2 regions of the Georgenia sp. 311 genome follow, and region 1 is predicted to be linked to the other one. Evidence: riboswitches for the same ligand, from Rfam matches in the RefSeq annotation. Region 1 holds a riboswitch; the other holds the start of a gene.
The links. A riboswitch is a leader RNA that binds a small molecule or an ion and turns the genes downstream of it on or off. The one in region 1 is predicted to bind S-adenosylmethionine.

Region 1 (7,109 bases):
GACGCCCGCCCCCACCGCCCGGGTGCGCGGCCCGCGCCGCGCGAGGAGGAGGCCGGCGAGGGTGAGGGCGGCGAGCAGCGCGGCGCCCGCCGGGCCGGCGACCCACGGCAGGCGCGCGCCGGGCAGCGCGGCCCACCACAGCGCGACGTGGGCGATCCACGCGGTGGACCACCCCGCGGCGGTCGCCAGCGGGCCGGTGAGCCCGGGCAGCCAGGGTGAGACGACGGTGGCGAGCACGCCGAGCACCGTGGCCGGTGGGACGGCGGGAGCGGCGAGGACGTTGGCGGGCACGGCGTAGGTGGCGACGACCGGTTCGAGGAGGATGACGACGGGGGCGCAGCACACCTGCGCGGCGGCCGGGACGGCGAGGACGTGCGCGAGGGTGCGCGGCATCCGGGTGGCGAGCGCCGCCGCCCACGGGCCGGAGAGGAGGACGAGCCCGGCGGTCGCGAGCACCGAGAGGACGAAGCCGTAGGAGCGGGCGAGCCAGGGGTCGAGCAGGAGGAGGACGACGACGGCCGAGCACAGCGCGGGCAGCGCGCGGGCGGGCCGCCCGAGCAGGAGCGCGGCGAGCGCGACGCCGCCCATCGTCGCCGAGCGCAGCACGCTCGCCTCGGGACGCACGAGGACGACGAAGCACACGAGCACGAGTCCCCCGACCGCAGCGCGCACCCACCGGGGTGCCCAGGCGAGCACCGCGAGGACGGCGCCGAGGACGATGGCGACGTGGGCGCCGGACACCGCCGTGACGTGGGTGAGGGAGACGGTCCGCATCGCGGCGTCGAGGTCCGCGGGCAGGCGCGAGTCGTCGCCGACGGCGATCCCCGGGACGAGCCCTCGGGCCTGGGGCGAGGCGTCGGCGACGGCGGTGACGAGCCCGGCCCTCATCCGCCCGGCCAGCCGCTGGTGGGCGGGCTGCGGGGCGAGGACCTCGGGCGGGTCGTGGACGACGAGGAGCGCGACGACGTCGTCCCCGGCGTCGGTCCGGACGAGGCGCCCGGTGGCGTGGACGCGGCTGCCGAGCTCGACGCCGCTCCACGCGGGCGGGGCGAGGACGAGCAGCGGTGCCCGGGCGCGGGCGGCGAGTCCGCGGCCCTCGACGAGGTCGGCGCGCACGGGTACCCGCACCCGCTCCCCGCCGCCGCGCTCGGGCGTGACCGGCAGGACGTCGGGGTCCCCGGTGACCTGCCCGCGCACGGTGACGACCGCACCGGCGTCGAGCAGCCGGTCGAGCAGCTCTCCCGCCCGGGCGTGGACCTGCGCCGCGCCCGAGAGGAGGACGAGGGCACCGACGGCGAGCGCGAGGGCGGCGGTCGCCTGCGGCGTGGGACCGGCACGGTCGCGGTGCCGTCCGCGGGCCGGCAGTCCGCGGCCCGCGCGTCCGCGCGACGGCGCCCTCCCGGCGCGGGCGCCTCCCTTCCCTCGGCCGCCCCGCAGCGACCACGCCGCACGCGCCGCGCCCGCGAGGAGCACGGCCGCGGCCCCGGCCGAGACGAGGGGCGGGAGGAGGACGCCGGTAAAGGCCGCCGCCCAGGCGGCGAGCGCGGCGGGCAGGAGCCGCAGGTCGAGCGTCACACCCGGACCTTGGGGCGCAGCCGCTCGAGGGTGGCCGGGCCGATGCCCGGGACCTCGAGGAGCTCGTCGACCGAGTGGAAGGACCCGTTGGCGCCCCGCCAGTCGAGGATCCGCTGGGCGATCGCCGGGCCGACGCCGGGCAGCGTGTCGAGCGCGGCGAGGTCGGCCGTGTTGAGGTCCACCACCGCCTCGGCCGGGGCCACCCCCTCCGCGGTGCCGGCCGGCCCGGGTGGACCGCCGGTCGCGTCGGGCGCCCCGGGCGGCGCCTCGCCGACCCGCGGGACATAGACCTGCTCCCCGTCGAGGAGCGGGCGGGCGAGGTTGACGGCCGCGAGCTCGGCGTCGGGCAGCGCGCCCCCCGCGGCGGTGACGGCGTCCCCCACCCGCGCGCCCGCGGGCAGGGTGCGCAGCCCGGCCTCGACGACCGCCCCCGCGACGTGGACGACGACGGGCGCGGGCGTCGCCGGGGCACCCACGGTCGGCGCCGGGGCCGGCGCGGCGTCGGGTGGACCGGTGGTGGGTGGTGTCGCGACCGGTGGTGTCGGGTCGCCGGCCGGGGCCGTCGCCGTCAGCTGCGGCACCGGGAGGGCGTCGCTCGGCCCGCGGACGACCGACCGCGCGAGGACGACCCCGGTGAGCAGCGCCACCGTGAGGAGGACGACGAGGACCGCCCGGCCCGAGACGGCCCACCGGCGGCGCGGGGGCCCGCGGTGGCCACCGGCGTCGGCCGGCGGGTGGACGATCCGGTCGAACTCGCGCCCGGCCTCCTCGAGGTCGAGATGGCCGGCCGTGGCCGTGTAGGCCCGGCGGGTGAGGGCCCTGAGCCGGGCCGCGGAGTCGGGTCCGGCCCGCCGCGTCGCACGCATGGGCCGACCGTAGGAGGGCCCGCTCACCCCCGGGTCACGCCTCGAGGCGAGCGGGGAGGAGGCGGCCGCGACGTCGCGCTGGGGAGCAGCCGCGCCGCCTGCGGCCGGTCGCCCAGGCTACCCAGGGGCCAGCGCGACGCCGAGCACGCCCGGCCCGGTGTGCGCCCCGATGACGGCGGTCACCTCGCTGCGCAGCACGCCCGCGACCTCGGCCCCGGTCTCCGCCAGGCGCTCCTCGAGCGCCCCGGCGAGCTCGTCCGCGGCCTCGGCGGCGGCGAAGTGGTGGACGGCCACCCGGACGGGGCCCCCGTCGCCGCGCGGGGTGGCCGCGCGGGGTCCGCCCGCCGCCCGCACGGCGAGCTCGACGAGGCGACGCCGGGTGCGTGCCCCGCCGCGCACCGTCTCGGCCACTGCCAGGCGCCCGCCGCGCAGGGTGAGGATCGGGTGCACCCCGAGCGCCGAGCCGAGGTAGGTGCGCGCGGGGCCGATCCGCCCGCCCCGGGCGAGGTGGTGGAGGTCGGGCACCATGAACAGGACGTGGGACCGGGCCGCGACCTCGCGGGCGGCGGCGAGGACGCGCGCGGCGTCGGCGCCGGCGGCGGCCCGTTCGGCGGCGGCGACCGCGGCGAGCCCTGTGCCCCCGGCCACGGTGCGGGTGTCGACGACGTGCACGGGCGCTCCGCGCCGGGCGGTGACCTCCTGCGCCGCCGCCCTGGCGGCGTCGACGGTCCCGGACAGCTCGGCGGACAGGTGGAGGCAGACGACCGCCCCCGCACCGTCGTCGAGGGCGGCGTCCATGGCCGCGGCGAGGTCGGCACGGCTGGGCTGGGAGGTGGTCGCCGTCCCGCCGGCGCGCAGGTGGGCGGCCAGCACCTCCCGGCTCGCGGCGTCGTCGGGACGGTCGGCACCCTCGACCTGCACGCGCAGCGGCACGACCCGGATCCCCAGCGCGTCCGCGGTGCTCCCGGGCAGGGAGGCGGTGGAGTCGGTGAGGACGGCGACCACGGTCAGTGGGCGTCGTGGCGGGTACGGACGACCGCGACGACCGGGGCCCGGTTCGCCACGCCCCGGCTCACCGAGCCGAGGAGGAGGCCGGCGAGCCCACCGCGTCCCCGGCTGCCGACGACGACGATGCTCGCCTCGGCCGCCGCGTGGACGAGGGCGCGTACCGGTCGCTCGTGGACCAGGCGCAGCTCCGCGGGAACGTGGGGGAAGCGCCGTCGCCAGGTCTGGAGCCGCTCGGCGGTGTGCTCGGCGTGCAGTCGCGCCACCTCGCGGTAGTGGTCGCCGAGGACGGGGATGTCCTCGAGGAGGGCGTGGTCGTCCTGGCTCGCCTGGACGACGACGAGGTCGGTCCCGCGCCGGGCCGCCTCCTCGAAGGCGTACTCCATCGCCTCGGGTGCCCCCTCCTCCGGGTCCATGCCCACGACGACGGGCGCCGTGTCCCCGCCGGGCGGCACGTCGCGCACGACGACGACGGCGCAGGCGGCGTGGGCCGCGACCTTCTGGGCGACGGACCCCATGAGCGCGTCGTCGGACTCCCCCAGCCCGCCGGAGCCGACGACGACGACCACCGCGCGTCGTGACGCCTCGACGAGCGCCTCCGCCGGGGACTCGACGAGCACATCTCGGGTGACCTCGAGTCCGGGGTGGGACTCGAGCACCCGCTCGACGACGGCCGACACGATGCGCTCGCCGGTCTCGGTCACCTCGGGCGGAGGCGCGAAGTCCCAGGCGTGCGCGTGGGTCACCCACGGGAAGGCGTAGACGATGTGGAGGCCGGCGGAGCGGCGTGCGGCCTCGCGGGCCGCCCAGTCGACGGCGAGCTCGGCGTTCGCCGACCCGTCGGTACCGACGACGACGCTCCCGGTCGGGGGCTCCTCGGTGACCATCGCACTCCTCACGCAGGCTCGGGCGCGGGCGGGACGGGCCCGCGCCCCCATCCTGCCACGAGGGGTGAGGCGGGGTCCGCGCCGCCCGAGACCCCGCGGCCGTCTCAGTCCCGGACGCGCCCGACCTCGGCGCCGGACGTCGCGACGAGACCCCGGGCCTGCAGCGCCGGGATGACACCCCGGATGAGGCGGGTGACGTCCGCGGGGATCGAGCCGGGCAGGACGACGAACCCGTCCGCCGCGCCGGCCTCGAGCCACTTCTCGATCGTCGTGACGACGTCGCCGACGGTACCGACGGCCTCGAGCGCGCCCTCCCAGGAGCCGGTGCCCCCGGCGATGTCGCTGAGGAGGTCGGCCCGCGCCCGGGCGGACTCGTAGTCGGCTGCGATGACGGTGCGCAGGTCGACGAGGACGCGGACGGGCGGGCGTCCTGCGGCCCGGGCCGCTGAGCGCACGGCGAAACGCAGCTCGCGCGCCCACCCGAGGTCCGCCTCGCGCAGCCGGACGACGTCGGCGAGCTCGGCCACGGCCGGCAGCTCGGCCTCCTGCTCCAGCGGCAGGACGACGGTCGGCCGCTGGCTCGAGCGGGCCTCGGCGGTGCGGATGAGGTCCTCGAGCAGGTCACCGAGCTGCGGCAGCGCGCTGACGCGCTCGTCCCGCCCACGGGAGACCTGCAGGCCGGCCCAGGAGCCGCTCTTGCGGTTGAACTGGGCGAGCTCGGCGGCGACGGCGGCGTCCGCCCGGCCCAGCTGCACGCTGGGGACGAGCCCGGTGCCGCCGGCGCTGGGGCTGATGCGGCGGGCGGCGATCACGGGGTCGAGCCAGGCGTTGGCGCGCGGCGAGGCGTCGGCCCGGAGGCGGAAGTCCTCACCGAGCGTGACGAAGGAGACCCCGCCCTTGTGCGCGGCACGGGCGTAGGAGGCGAGGCGCACGAGGTTGGCCTGCTCGGCGGGCAGCCCGGCGGCCGCGCCGCGGTCGTGGGCGGGGGCGCCGAGGCCGGAGAGGTCGAGGGCGATGGTCGCCGTGGTCGAGGTGGTCTCGGTGGTGCGGGTGGGGAGGAAGGCAGTGGACATGACGGGTCACCGTTTCGGCTCGCGGCGCGTGTGACGCGCCCGAAGGAAGTGGGCTGGGCCGCCGGGTCCGGCGCGCGGCGTGTCACTCGCCGGCGGCCGGGGCTGGCCCAGGGGTGATGCGCCGGCTCGGGGCCGAGGCATCGCGGGTATGTCTCAGGCGGACATACAGGGGCGAGCCCACATGCACATCGAGGCGCCGCTTCGGCTGGTGATCGGCCGGGGGCTCTGGTGCGTGGTCATCGCCGTACTTCCTTCGTGCTCGGCACCTGTCGGTGCGCCGCGTTGCCCCGCGCTCGTCGCGGGGCCAGGTCATCACCCGGGGCACCCACCGCACGTGGCGGGTTGCCGACCAGCAAGCCGGGGCTTAGCGCGCTCGAGGCGCGCACTGGTGCTCTGAACCTGGCGCAGACGCTAGTCGCGCCCCGTTCCGCGTGTCAACCACCCCGTCTCACCCCCCAAGACGCGGCTCGACGGGTCCCCACCCTGTCCTCCCCGCCCACCGCCGCGCCGCCGCGCCTGACGCCTCCGGCCTCACGCCCCGGGGCCGACCGCGGGTGAGACGGCCGAGCGCGGGTGACACCGCGCCCGCGCCCGGCGGTCTCACGCGCGGTGGCGCTCAGAGGTCGTCGCGGCCGCGGCCCAGCTCGCCGCCGGGCACGGTGATGACCTCGCGAGAGCCGACTTGCGCGCGAGAGCCGACTTGCGAGAGCCGACTTCCGCGCGGCGAGCCCTCAGTAGTAGACGGCGAGCGGCCCGTTCGGGCCGGGGATGACCCGGACCGGGGTGTCGAAGACCCTGGTGAGGACGTCGTCGTCCATGATCGACTCGCACGTCCCGAACTCCGCGATCTTCCCGTCCTTGACGGCGCAGATGTGGTCGGCGTAGTGGCTGGCGAAGTTGATGTCGTGGAGGACGACGACGATCGTGCGTCCCAGCTCGGCAGCGGCGCGGCGCAGGTGCTGCATCATCTGGACCGAGTGGCGCATGTCGAGGTTGTTGAGCGGCTCGTCGAGGAGGACGAACTCGGTGTCCTGGCACAGCACCATGGCGACGTAGGCGCGCTGGCGCTGCCCACCGGAGAGCTGGTCGAGGTAGCGGTCCTCGAGGTCGCCGAGCTCGAGGAAGTCGATCGCCTGGCTGACGAGCTCCTCGTCGGCGGCGGTGAGGCGGCCCTTGGAGTAGGGGAAGCGGCCGAAGGCGACGAGCTGGCGCACGGTGAGCCGGGTGACGAAGTGGTTCTCCTGGCGCAGCACCGACACGATCTTGGCGAGGTCCTTGGAGGCGGTGCTCGTGATGTCGTAGCCGGCGATCTCGATGGTCCCGGCGTCCAGCCCGAGGAGGCGGCCGATCATCGTGAGCAGCGTCGACTTCCCGGCGCCGTTGGGGCCGATGAGGGCGGTGATGCCGCCGGTGGGGATGGTGAGGTCGACCGGCCCGATGACGACCTCGCTGCTGTAGTCCTTGCGGACGTCGGACAGGGTGATCACAGGCGGCCCTTTCGCAGGATGACGACGAGGAAGACGACACCGCCCACGAGCTCGATGATGATCGAGACGACGCCCTGGGCGTAGAAGACGTGGTTCATGACGAAGTACGCGCCGGCGAGGACGACGAAGCCGATGAGGACGGCGACGGGGAAGACGTGGCGGTGGTCGTGGGTGTCGGCGAACTGGTAGGCGAGGGTCGCGACGAGGAACCCGAAG
Region 2 (7,109 bases), on a different contig from region 1:
ATCCGTGCCCGCCGCGCCGAGCTCCTCGCCGAGCCGGGCTACCTGCGCCAGGTGCTCGCCGAGGGCAACGCCCGCGCGAACGAGGTCGCCGCGGCCACGCTCGCCGAGGTCCAGACGGCGCTGGGGATGGTCTACTCCTGAACCCGGCGGCGCACGACCGTGCGCGCTCGGCGCTGTCCACCTAGCCTCGGGTGCATGAGCGAGCACCGGAAGGACCGCCCGCTGGACGTCGTCGTCTACGGCGCGAGCGGCTTCGTCGGCCGTCTCGTCGCCGAGTACCTCGCGCGGCACGCCCCCGGCCGGCGAGTCGCCCTCGCCGGGCGCTCCCGCGAGCGGCTCGAGGCGGTGCGTGCCGGGCTGGGTGAGCACGCGGCCGACTGGCAGGTCCTCACCGCCGACGCCGAGGACGACGCCGCGCTGGCGGACCTCGCCGCCTCCACGCGCGTCGTCGCGACGACCGTCGGGCCCTACACGCGCCACGGCCTGCCGCTCGTGCGGGCGTGCGCGGAGGCGGGCACGCACTACGCCGACCTCGCCGGGGAGGTGCTCTTCCTGCGCGAGAGCGCCCACCGCTTCCACGAGACCGCGCGCGGCACCGGGGCGCGCATCGTCCACTCGTGCGGGTTCGACTCGGTGCCCTCGGACCTGTCCGTCCTCCTCACCGCGCTCCACGCCCGGGCCGACGCCGCGGGCGGGCTGCGCGAGGTCACGCTCGCCGTGCGCGAGATCGCGGGCGGCGTGAGCGGGGGGACGATCGACTCGATGCGGGTCCAGGCGGACGCCGCCCGGGACCCGGAGGCCCGGCGCGTCCTCGCCGACCCCTACGCGCTGCTGCCCGACGGCGTCGCCCCACCCGCCGTCGACCAGCACGTGCCCGCGCGGGCCTTCCGCGACCTGCTCACCGGGACCTGGGTGGCGCCCTTCCCGATGGCGGCGTTCAACACCCGGGTGGTCCACCGCAGCAACGCGCTCGCCGGCTGGGCCTACGGGCGCGACCTGCGCTACCGCGAGGTCATCGACCTCGGGCCCGGCCCGCGCGGGGAGCGGCGGGCGCGCGCCCTCGCCCTGGGCACGGGGGCGGCGGCCGCCGCGATGACCCTGCCGCCCACCCGCTGGCTGGCCGACCGGCTGCTGCCCGCTCCCGGTGAGGGACCCGACGAGGAGACGCGCCTGTCGGGCCACTTCCGCGTCGAGACCCTCGCCCGCACGACCACCGGCGCCCGCTACCGCACTGTCTTCGCCGCCCAGGGCGACCCGGGGTACGCGGCGACCGCCGTCATGCTCGGGGAGTCGGCTCTCGCGCTCGCCACCGACGAGAGCCGGCTGCCCGACGGCGGCGGCGTGCTCACCCCCGCCACGGCCCTCGGCCCGGTCCTTGCCGACCGGCTCGTGCGCGCCGGGTTCCAGATCACCACCGAGCGCCTGGAAGGGGCGCCGGCCTAGAGCCGCGCCCGCACGCGCCCCGCCGCCGCGACGAGGCGGCGCAGCGCGGGCTCGACCTCCTCGTAACGCCGCGTCTTGAGGCCGCAGTCGGGGTTGACCCACAGCAGCCGCGGGTGGACCGACTCGGCCGCGAGCCCGACGAGCTCGGCGACCTCGTCCTCGCTCGGCACCCGCGGGGAGTGGATGTCGTAGACACCGGGCCCGACGCCGCGGGCGAACCCCGCGGCGTGCAGCTCGGGCAGCACCTCCATCCGGGAGCGGGCGGCCTCGATGCTCGTGACGTCGGCGTCGAGCGCGTCGATCGCGTCGATGACGTCCCCGAACTCCGAGTAGCACAGGTGGGTGTGGACCTGGGTGCGCAGGCCGGCGACGGCGGTGGCGATGCGGAACGCGCGCACCGACCAGTCGAGGTAGGCGGGCCGGTGCTCCGCGCGCAGGGGCAGCAGCTCGCGCAGGGCGGGCTCGTCGACCTGGATGATGCCGATGCCGGCGGCCTCGAGGTCGGCCACCTCCTCCCGCAGCGCGAGCGCCACCTGGGCGGCGGTGTCCGCCGGCGGCTGGTCGTCGCGGACGAAGGACCAGGCGAGGATCGTCACCGGTCCGGTGAGCATGCCCTTGACAGGCTTGTCGGTGAGCGAGGCGGCGTACCGGGTCCACTCGACGGTGATGGGCGCGGGACGCGCGACGTCGCCCCAGAGGATGGAGGGCCGGGTGCACCGCGTCCCGTAGGACTGCACCCACCCGTGCTCGGTGGCCGCGAACCCCTCGAGCTGCTCGGCGAAGTACTGGACCATGTCGTTGCGCTCGGGCTCGCCGTGGACGAGCACGTCCAGGCCGAGCTCCTCCTGCAGCCGCACCACCCGCTCGATCTCCGCGCGCATCGCCGCGGTGTACTCCTCCTCCGAGAGGTCGCCGGCGCGGTGACGGGCGCGGGCGCTGCGGATCTCGGAGGTCTGGGGGAAGGAGCCGATCGTCGTCGTCGGCAGCGGCGGGAGGTCGAGCACCTCGGCCTGCGCGGCGGCCCGCTCGGCGAAGTCCGCCCGGGTCACGTCCTCCTCACCGATCGCGGCCACGCGCCGGCGGACGTCCTCCCGACGCACACCGGGGTGCTCGAAGCGGGAGCGGCGGCGGTCGGCGGCCGTGCGGAACGCCTCGCTCGCGGCGCCGGGGCCGCCGGTGAGGGCGGTCGCCAGGGCAAGCACCTCCTCGACCTTCTGGTCGGCGAAGGCGAGCCAGCTGCGCAGCTGGGGGTCCAGCGCGCGCTCCGCCCCGACGTCGTAGGGGACGTGCTGCAGGGAGGTCGACGTCGTGACGCACAGCCGTCCGTCGCGCGCCGCGCCGTCGGGCAGCCCCGCCTCGAGCTCCCGGAGACGGGCGAGCGCGGCGTCGAGGTCGGTGCGCCAGACGTTGCGCCCGTCGACCGCCCCGGCGACGACGACAGCGTCCCCGAGCTGCGCGAGCACCTCGGGCGAGGGCGCGGCGCCCCGGACGAGGTCGAGGCCGACGGCCTCGACGCCGGCCCGGGCGAGCACCGGCAGGGCGTCCTCCGCGGAGCCGTAGGGGACCGGGACGAACAGCGCGGGCCGCTCGGGGCGGGTCGTCTCGGTGGCGAGCACGGCGTAGGCGCGCTCGGCGGCGGCGAGCACCCGCTCGCGCGGGACATCCCAGTCCACGGCGAGCGCGGGCTCGTCGAGCTGCACCCACGGCGCCCCGGCCCTGCCGAGCGAGCGCAGCAGCTCGACATAGACGGGCAGGAGGTCCTCGAGCCGGTCGAGCGGGGTGAAGCCCGCGGGCGGCGCGGTCGCGGGAGCGGCGCCCTCACCGTGCTGCTCCCCCACCGCCTTGCTCAGCAGGAGGAACGTCACCGGCCCGACGACGACGGGGCGCGTGGTCACGCCCTCCGTGGCGCCCTCGAGGAAGAGCCGCAGGACGCGGTCGTCGGCGAGGCGGAACTCGGTGCGCGGGCCGATCTCCGGCACGAGGTAGTGGTAGTTCGTGTCGAACCACTTCGTCATCTCCAGCGGCGCGACGTCGCCCTCGCCCCGGGCCAGGGTGAAGTAGCCGGGCAGGTCGAGGGCGCCGTCCTCGTCGAGGAGGTGGGCGAAGCGCGGCGGGACCGCACCGAGCGTGACGGCGGCGTCGAGCACCTGGTCGTAGTAGGAGAAGTCGCTCGGGATGGACGCGTCGTCCGGCGCCAGGCCGAGGTCGACGAGCCGGGTCCGCTGGGAGCGGCGCTGCTCGGCGGCCTGCGCCTCGAGGTCGTCGAGCTCGCTGTGCCCCGCCCAGAAGGCCTCGACGACGCGCTTGAGCTCGCGGCGCGGCCCGATCCTCGGGTACCCGAGGATCGTGGCGGCGGGCAGCTGGGGCGCGGTGCGGTCGGTCATCGGGTCGTCCTCGTGATCGGTCGGGTGTGGGCGAGTGGTCGGCGAAGTCGCTCGACGACGTCGAGCGCGGGCCGGTACTGATTGAAGGTGAACACGTGCAGACCAGGTGCGCCAGCGGCGATGACGCCCTCGGCGAGCCGCACGGTCGCGGCGACGCCGACGCGGTGGCGCTCCTCGTCGTCGGGGGCCGCGGCGAGGAGGTCCAGGACGTCGTCCGGCACGGGCACCCCGGTGAGGGCCGCGAGCCGGGTGAGCCGGCGCGGCTCGGTCAGCGGGATGATCCCGGCGACGACGGGCAGGTGGACCCCGGCGGCCCGCGCCTCGGCGACGAGGTCGGCGTAGGCGGCCGGGTCGTAGAACACCTGGGTGATCGCGTAGTCCGCGCCGGCCTCCTGCTTCTCCAGGAGCGCGGCGACGTCCTGGGCGCGGGTGTGGGACGTGCCCGCCGGGTAGGCGGCGACGGCGATGCTCAGCCCGCGGCCGCCCAGGCGCTCCCGCTCGACGTCGCGGATGAGCGCGACGAGCTGGCTCGACCGGCTGAGGCCGCCCGGGCGGGTGGCGGGGCGCCCGTCGGGCGGGTCGCCACGCAGCGCGAGGAAGTCGCGCACGCCGTCGTCGACGATCTCGCGCACGAGCTGCCGGAGCTCCTCCCGGGTGCTGTCGACGCAGGTGAGGTGGGCGATCGGGGTCACCGAGGTCTCGGCGAGGATCCGCTGCACGAGCTGCCGGGAGGCGTCCCGTGCAGAGCCGGACGCACCGTAGGTGACGGAGAAGAAGTCCGGCGCGGCTGCAGCCAGGCGCTCGACGGTCTCCCACGCGGCGGCCGCAGCGGCCGGCGTGCGCGGCGGGTAGAGCTCGAAGGACACGGTCGGTCGGCCACGCGGCACGGTCAGCAGGCTAGCGGTGCTCAAGGAGACTCTCCCATCGGACCTGGCGGAAGCACCCGCACCCGTGGACCGGGGGGTTGCTGCGGCGTCGACGAGCCAGGACTCTCGACCGCTCTGGATGGTGGTGCGATCGTGCTGGTGCCGTCGTGACCTGGGCAAAGACCATCCGGGATGCGAGACCACAGGAGGGCCCGGGCGGGCGCGGTGAGACGGGGCCGCCCGTCGTACAGAACTCCGCTCTCGCGCAGAAGTCGGCTCTCGCGAGGAGGTCCTCAACCTTTCCCCCGCCGACAGCCGAGTTGCGCGCGACAGCGGAGTTGCTCGCGACAGCCGAGTTGCGCGCGACAGCGGAGTTGTGCGCGAGGGTGCGGCTACCTCGGGGAGAGCTGCGCGACGACGGCGCGGTGGTCGCTGTCACCGACGTCGAGCACGGCGGCGGCGTCGACGACGTACCGGTCGCCGTCGAGCAGGATGTGGTCGATGGGGGCGCCGACGAGCCGGGGCAGGTGCGCCGGCCACGTCGCGAGCCCGCCGACACCACCCTCGGTCGACGCGTCGACGCAGGTGCCGATGTCCCGCATGGGCTCGTGGTCGAGCGTCGCGTTGAAGTCCCCGGCGACGATGACGTCGGACTCGCTGCGGCACGCCTCGGTCACGGCGTGCAGGTCGGCCCGCCACCGCTCCATCGCCCGGCCGGGCGCGTGCGGGCTGATGGGGTGGACGGCGAGGAACGTGGGGCCTTCGCCGTCGACCGGCTCGGCACGCACCGCGCCGTGCGACGTCGCCGGCGGGTCGGCCTCCGCGTACTCCCCGAGGTCAGCGCTCACGAGGAGCGCGGTCGAGCTCGACTCCCACTTCCCGGTCTGCCGGGCGAACACCTGGAACGGCGTCCCCGTGCTCGCCGTCAGTTCCTCGGCGACGAGTCGCGCGCTGGCCGCGGAGGTCTCCGGCAGGGCGAGCACGTCCGCGCCCGTCCCCAGCGCGGCCGCGGCCACCTGCTGGGGCGTCGCGCCGCCCCCGAGGGTGTTGAGGGTGAACACGGTGACGGCACCGGCGGGCGCCTCGGGGAGCGGGTCGTCCGTCAGGCCCCGGTCCCACAGGACGAGCCCGTGCCCGAGCCCGACCGCGAGGAACGCAAGTGCGAGGACGGCACCCCGCGGCCGCCGTCGTCCGCGGAGCGCGGCGAGCAGGACACCGAGCAGCAGGACGCCGCCGAGCACCACGAAACCGGCCACGAGGTAGGGACGCATGGCGATCGCCTGGGTGACCGGGAGCCGGGTGGACAGCCCGAGGCGCGCCGGGTCGAGCGTGAGCGCGGCGGCGGCGACGAGGGCGAGGGTCACCACCCAGCCGAGGAGCTTGAACACCGCGCCATTGTCACCCGGCAGGCACTCCCGGGGCGCCGTCCTCCCACCCCCCTCACCCGGCGCGCACAACTCCCGCACTCCTCCTCGCCCGGACGGGACCGTTCATCGGGAGGAAACCCGGATGACCGGGCCCGCCCGATCGGCGAGAATGGTCGACCGTGAGCACGGAGCCGGGCGCGGAGCACGCAGACAACGCGTCCGCCGGGGAGCGCGCCGCGGCCGTGCAGCGCGGCGAGGGCCGCCGCGGCAAGCGTCGGCGCGGGTCTGGCCAGGGCCGCTCCGGCCGGTCCGGACGTCCGGCCGGGCACCGCGGCTACTCGCCCGAGCAGCTGGCCGCCCGACGCGCCGCCGTCCCGCACATCACCTACCCGGAGCAGCTGCCGGTCTCGGCACGCCGCGAGGAGATCGCCGCGGCCATCCGCGACCACCAGGTCGTCATCGTCGCCGGTGAGACCGGCTCGGGGAAGACGACCCAGCTGCCCAAGATCTGCCTCGAGCTCGGCCGCGGGGTCGAGGGCACCATCGGGCACACCCAGCCGCGCCGGATCGCCGCCCGCACCGTGGCCGAGCGCATCGCCGAGGAGCTCGGCGTCCCGCTCGGCGGCGCCGTCGGCTACCAGGTGCGCTTCACCGACGAGGTCGGCCCGACGACGCTCGTCAAGCTCATGACCGACGGCATCCTCCTCGCCGAGATCCAGCGCGACCCGCTGCTGCGTCGCTACGACACGATCATCGTCGACGAGGCCCACGAGCGGTCCCTCAACATCGACTTCATCCTCGGCTACCTCGCCCGGCTGCTCCCGCAGCGTCCCGACCTCAAGGTCGTCATCACCTCCGCGACCATCGACTCCGCCCGCTTCGCCGCCCACTTCGGCCGCGACGGCGAGGACGGCGAGCGCGTCCCGGCGCCCGTCGTCGAGGTCTCCGGGCGGACCTACCCGGTCGAGGTCCGCTACCGGCCGCTCGTCCCCGACACCGAGGACGACTCCCCCGCCCCCGAGGAGGAGCTCGACCAGCCGACGGCGATC

Region 2: it holds a riboswitch for S-adenosylmethionine, as region 1 does, so the genes downstream of both, FHE66_RS08845 (methylenetetrahydrofolate reductase) here and FHE66_RS13755 (hypothetical protein) in region 1, are expected to answer to the same signal.

The regions. Positions count from the first base shown of each region.
Region 1 is NZ_VDFS01000063.1:13,584-20,692, forward strand. It holds gene FHE66_RS13735 (ComEC/Rec2 family competence protein) at 1-1,575, opposite strand, end outside; gene FHE66_RS13740 (ComEA family DNA-binding protein) at 1,572-2,441, opposite strand; gene FHE66_RS13745 (DegV family protein) at 2,559-3,446, opposite strand; gene FHE66_RS13750 (universal stress protein) at 3,449-4,333, opposite strand; gene FHE66_RS13755 (hypothetical protein) at 4,438-5,406, opposite strand; SAM riboswitch class IV at 5,681-5,806, opposite strand; gene FHE66_RS13760 (ABC transporter ATP-binding protein) at 6,138-6,893, opposite strand; gene FHE66_RS13765 (iron chelate uptake ABC transporter family permease subunit) at 6,890-7,109, opposite strand, start outside.
Region 2 is NZ_VDFS01000043.1:42,308-49,416, reverse strand. It holds gene trpS (tryptophan--tRNA ligase) at 1-141, shown strand, start outside; gene FHE66_RS08855 (trans-acting enoyl reductase family protein) at 196-1,443, shown strand; gene metE (5-methyltetrahydropteroyltriglutamate--homocysteine S-methyltransferase) at 1,440-3,827, opposite strand; gene FHE66_RS08845 (methylenetetrahydrofolate reductase) at 3,824-4,738, opposite strand; SAM riboswitch class I at 4,746-4,839, opposite strand; gene FHE66_RS08840 (endonuclease/exonuclease/phosphatase family protein) at 5,086-6,081, opposite strand; gene hrpA (ATP-dependent RNA helicase HrpA) at 6,411-7,109, shown strand, end outside.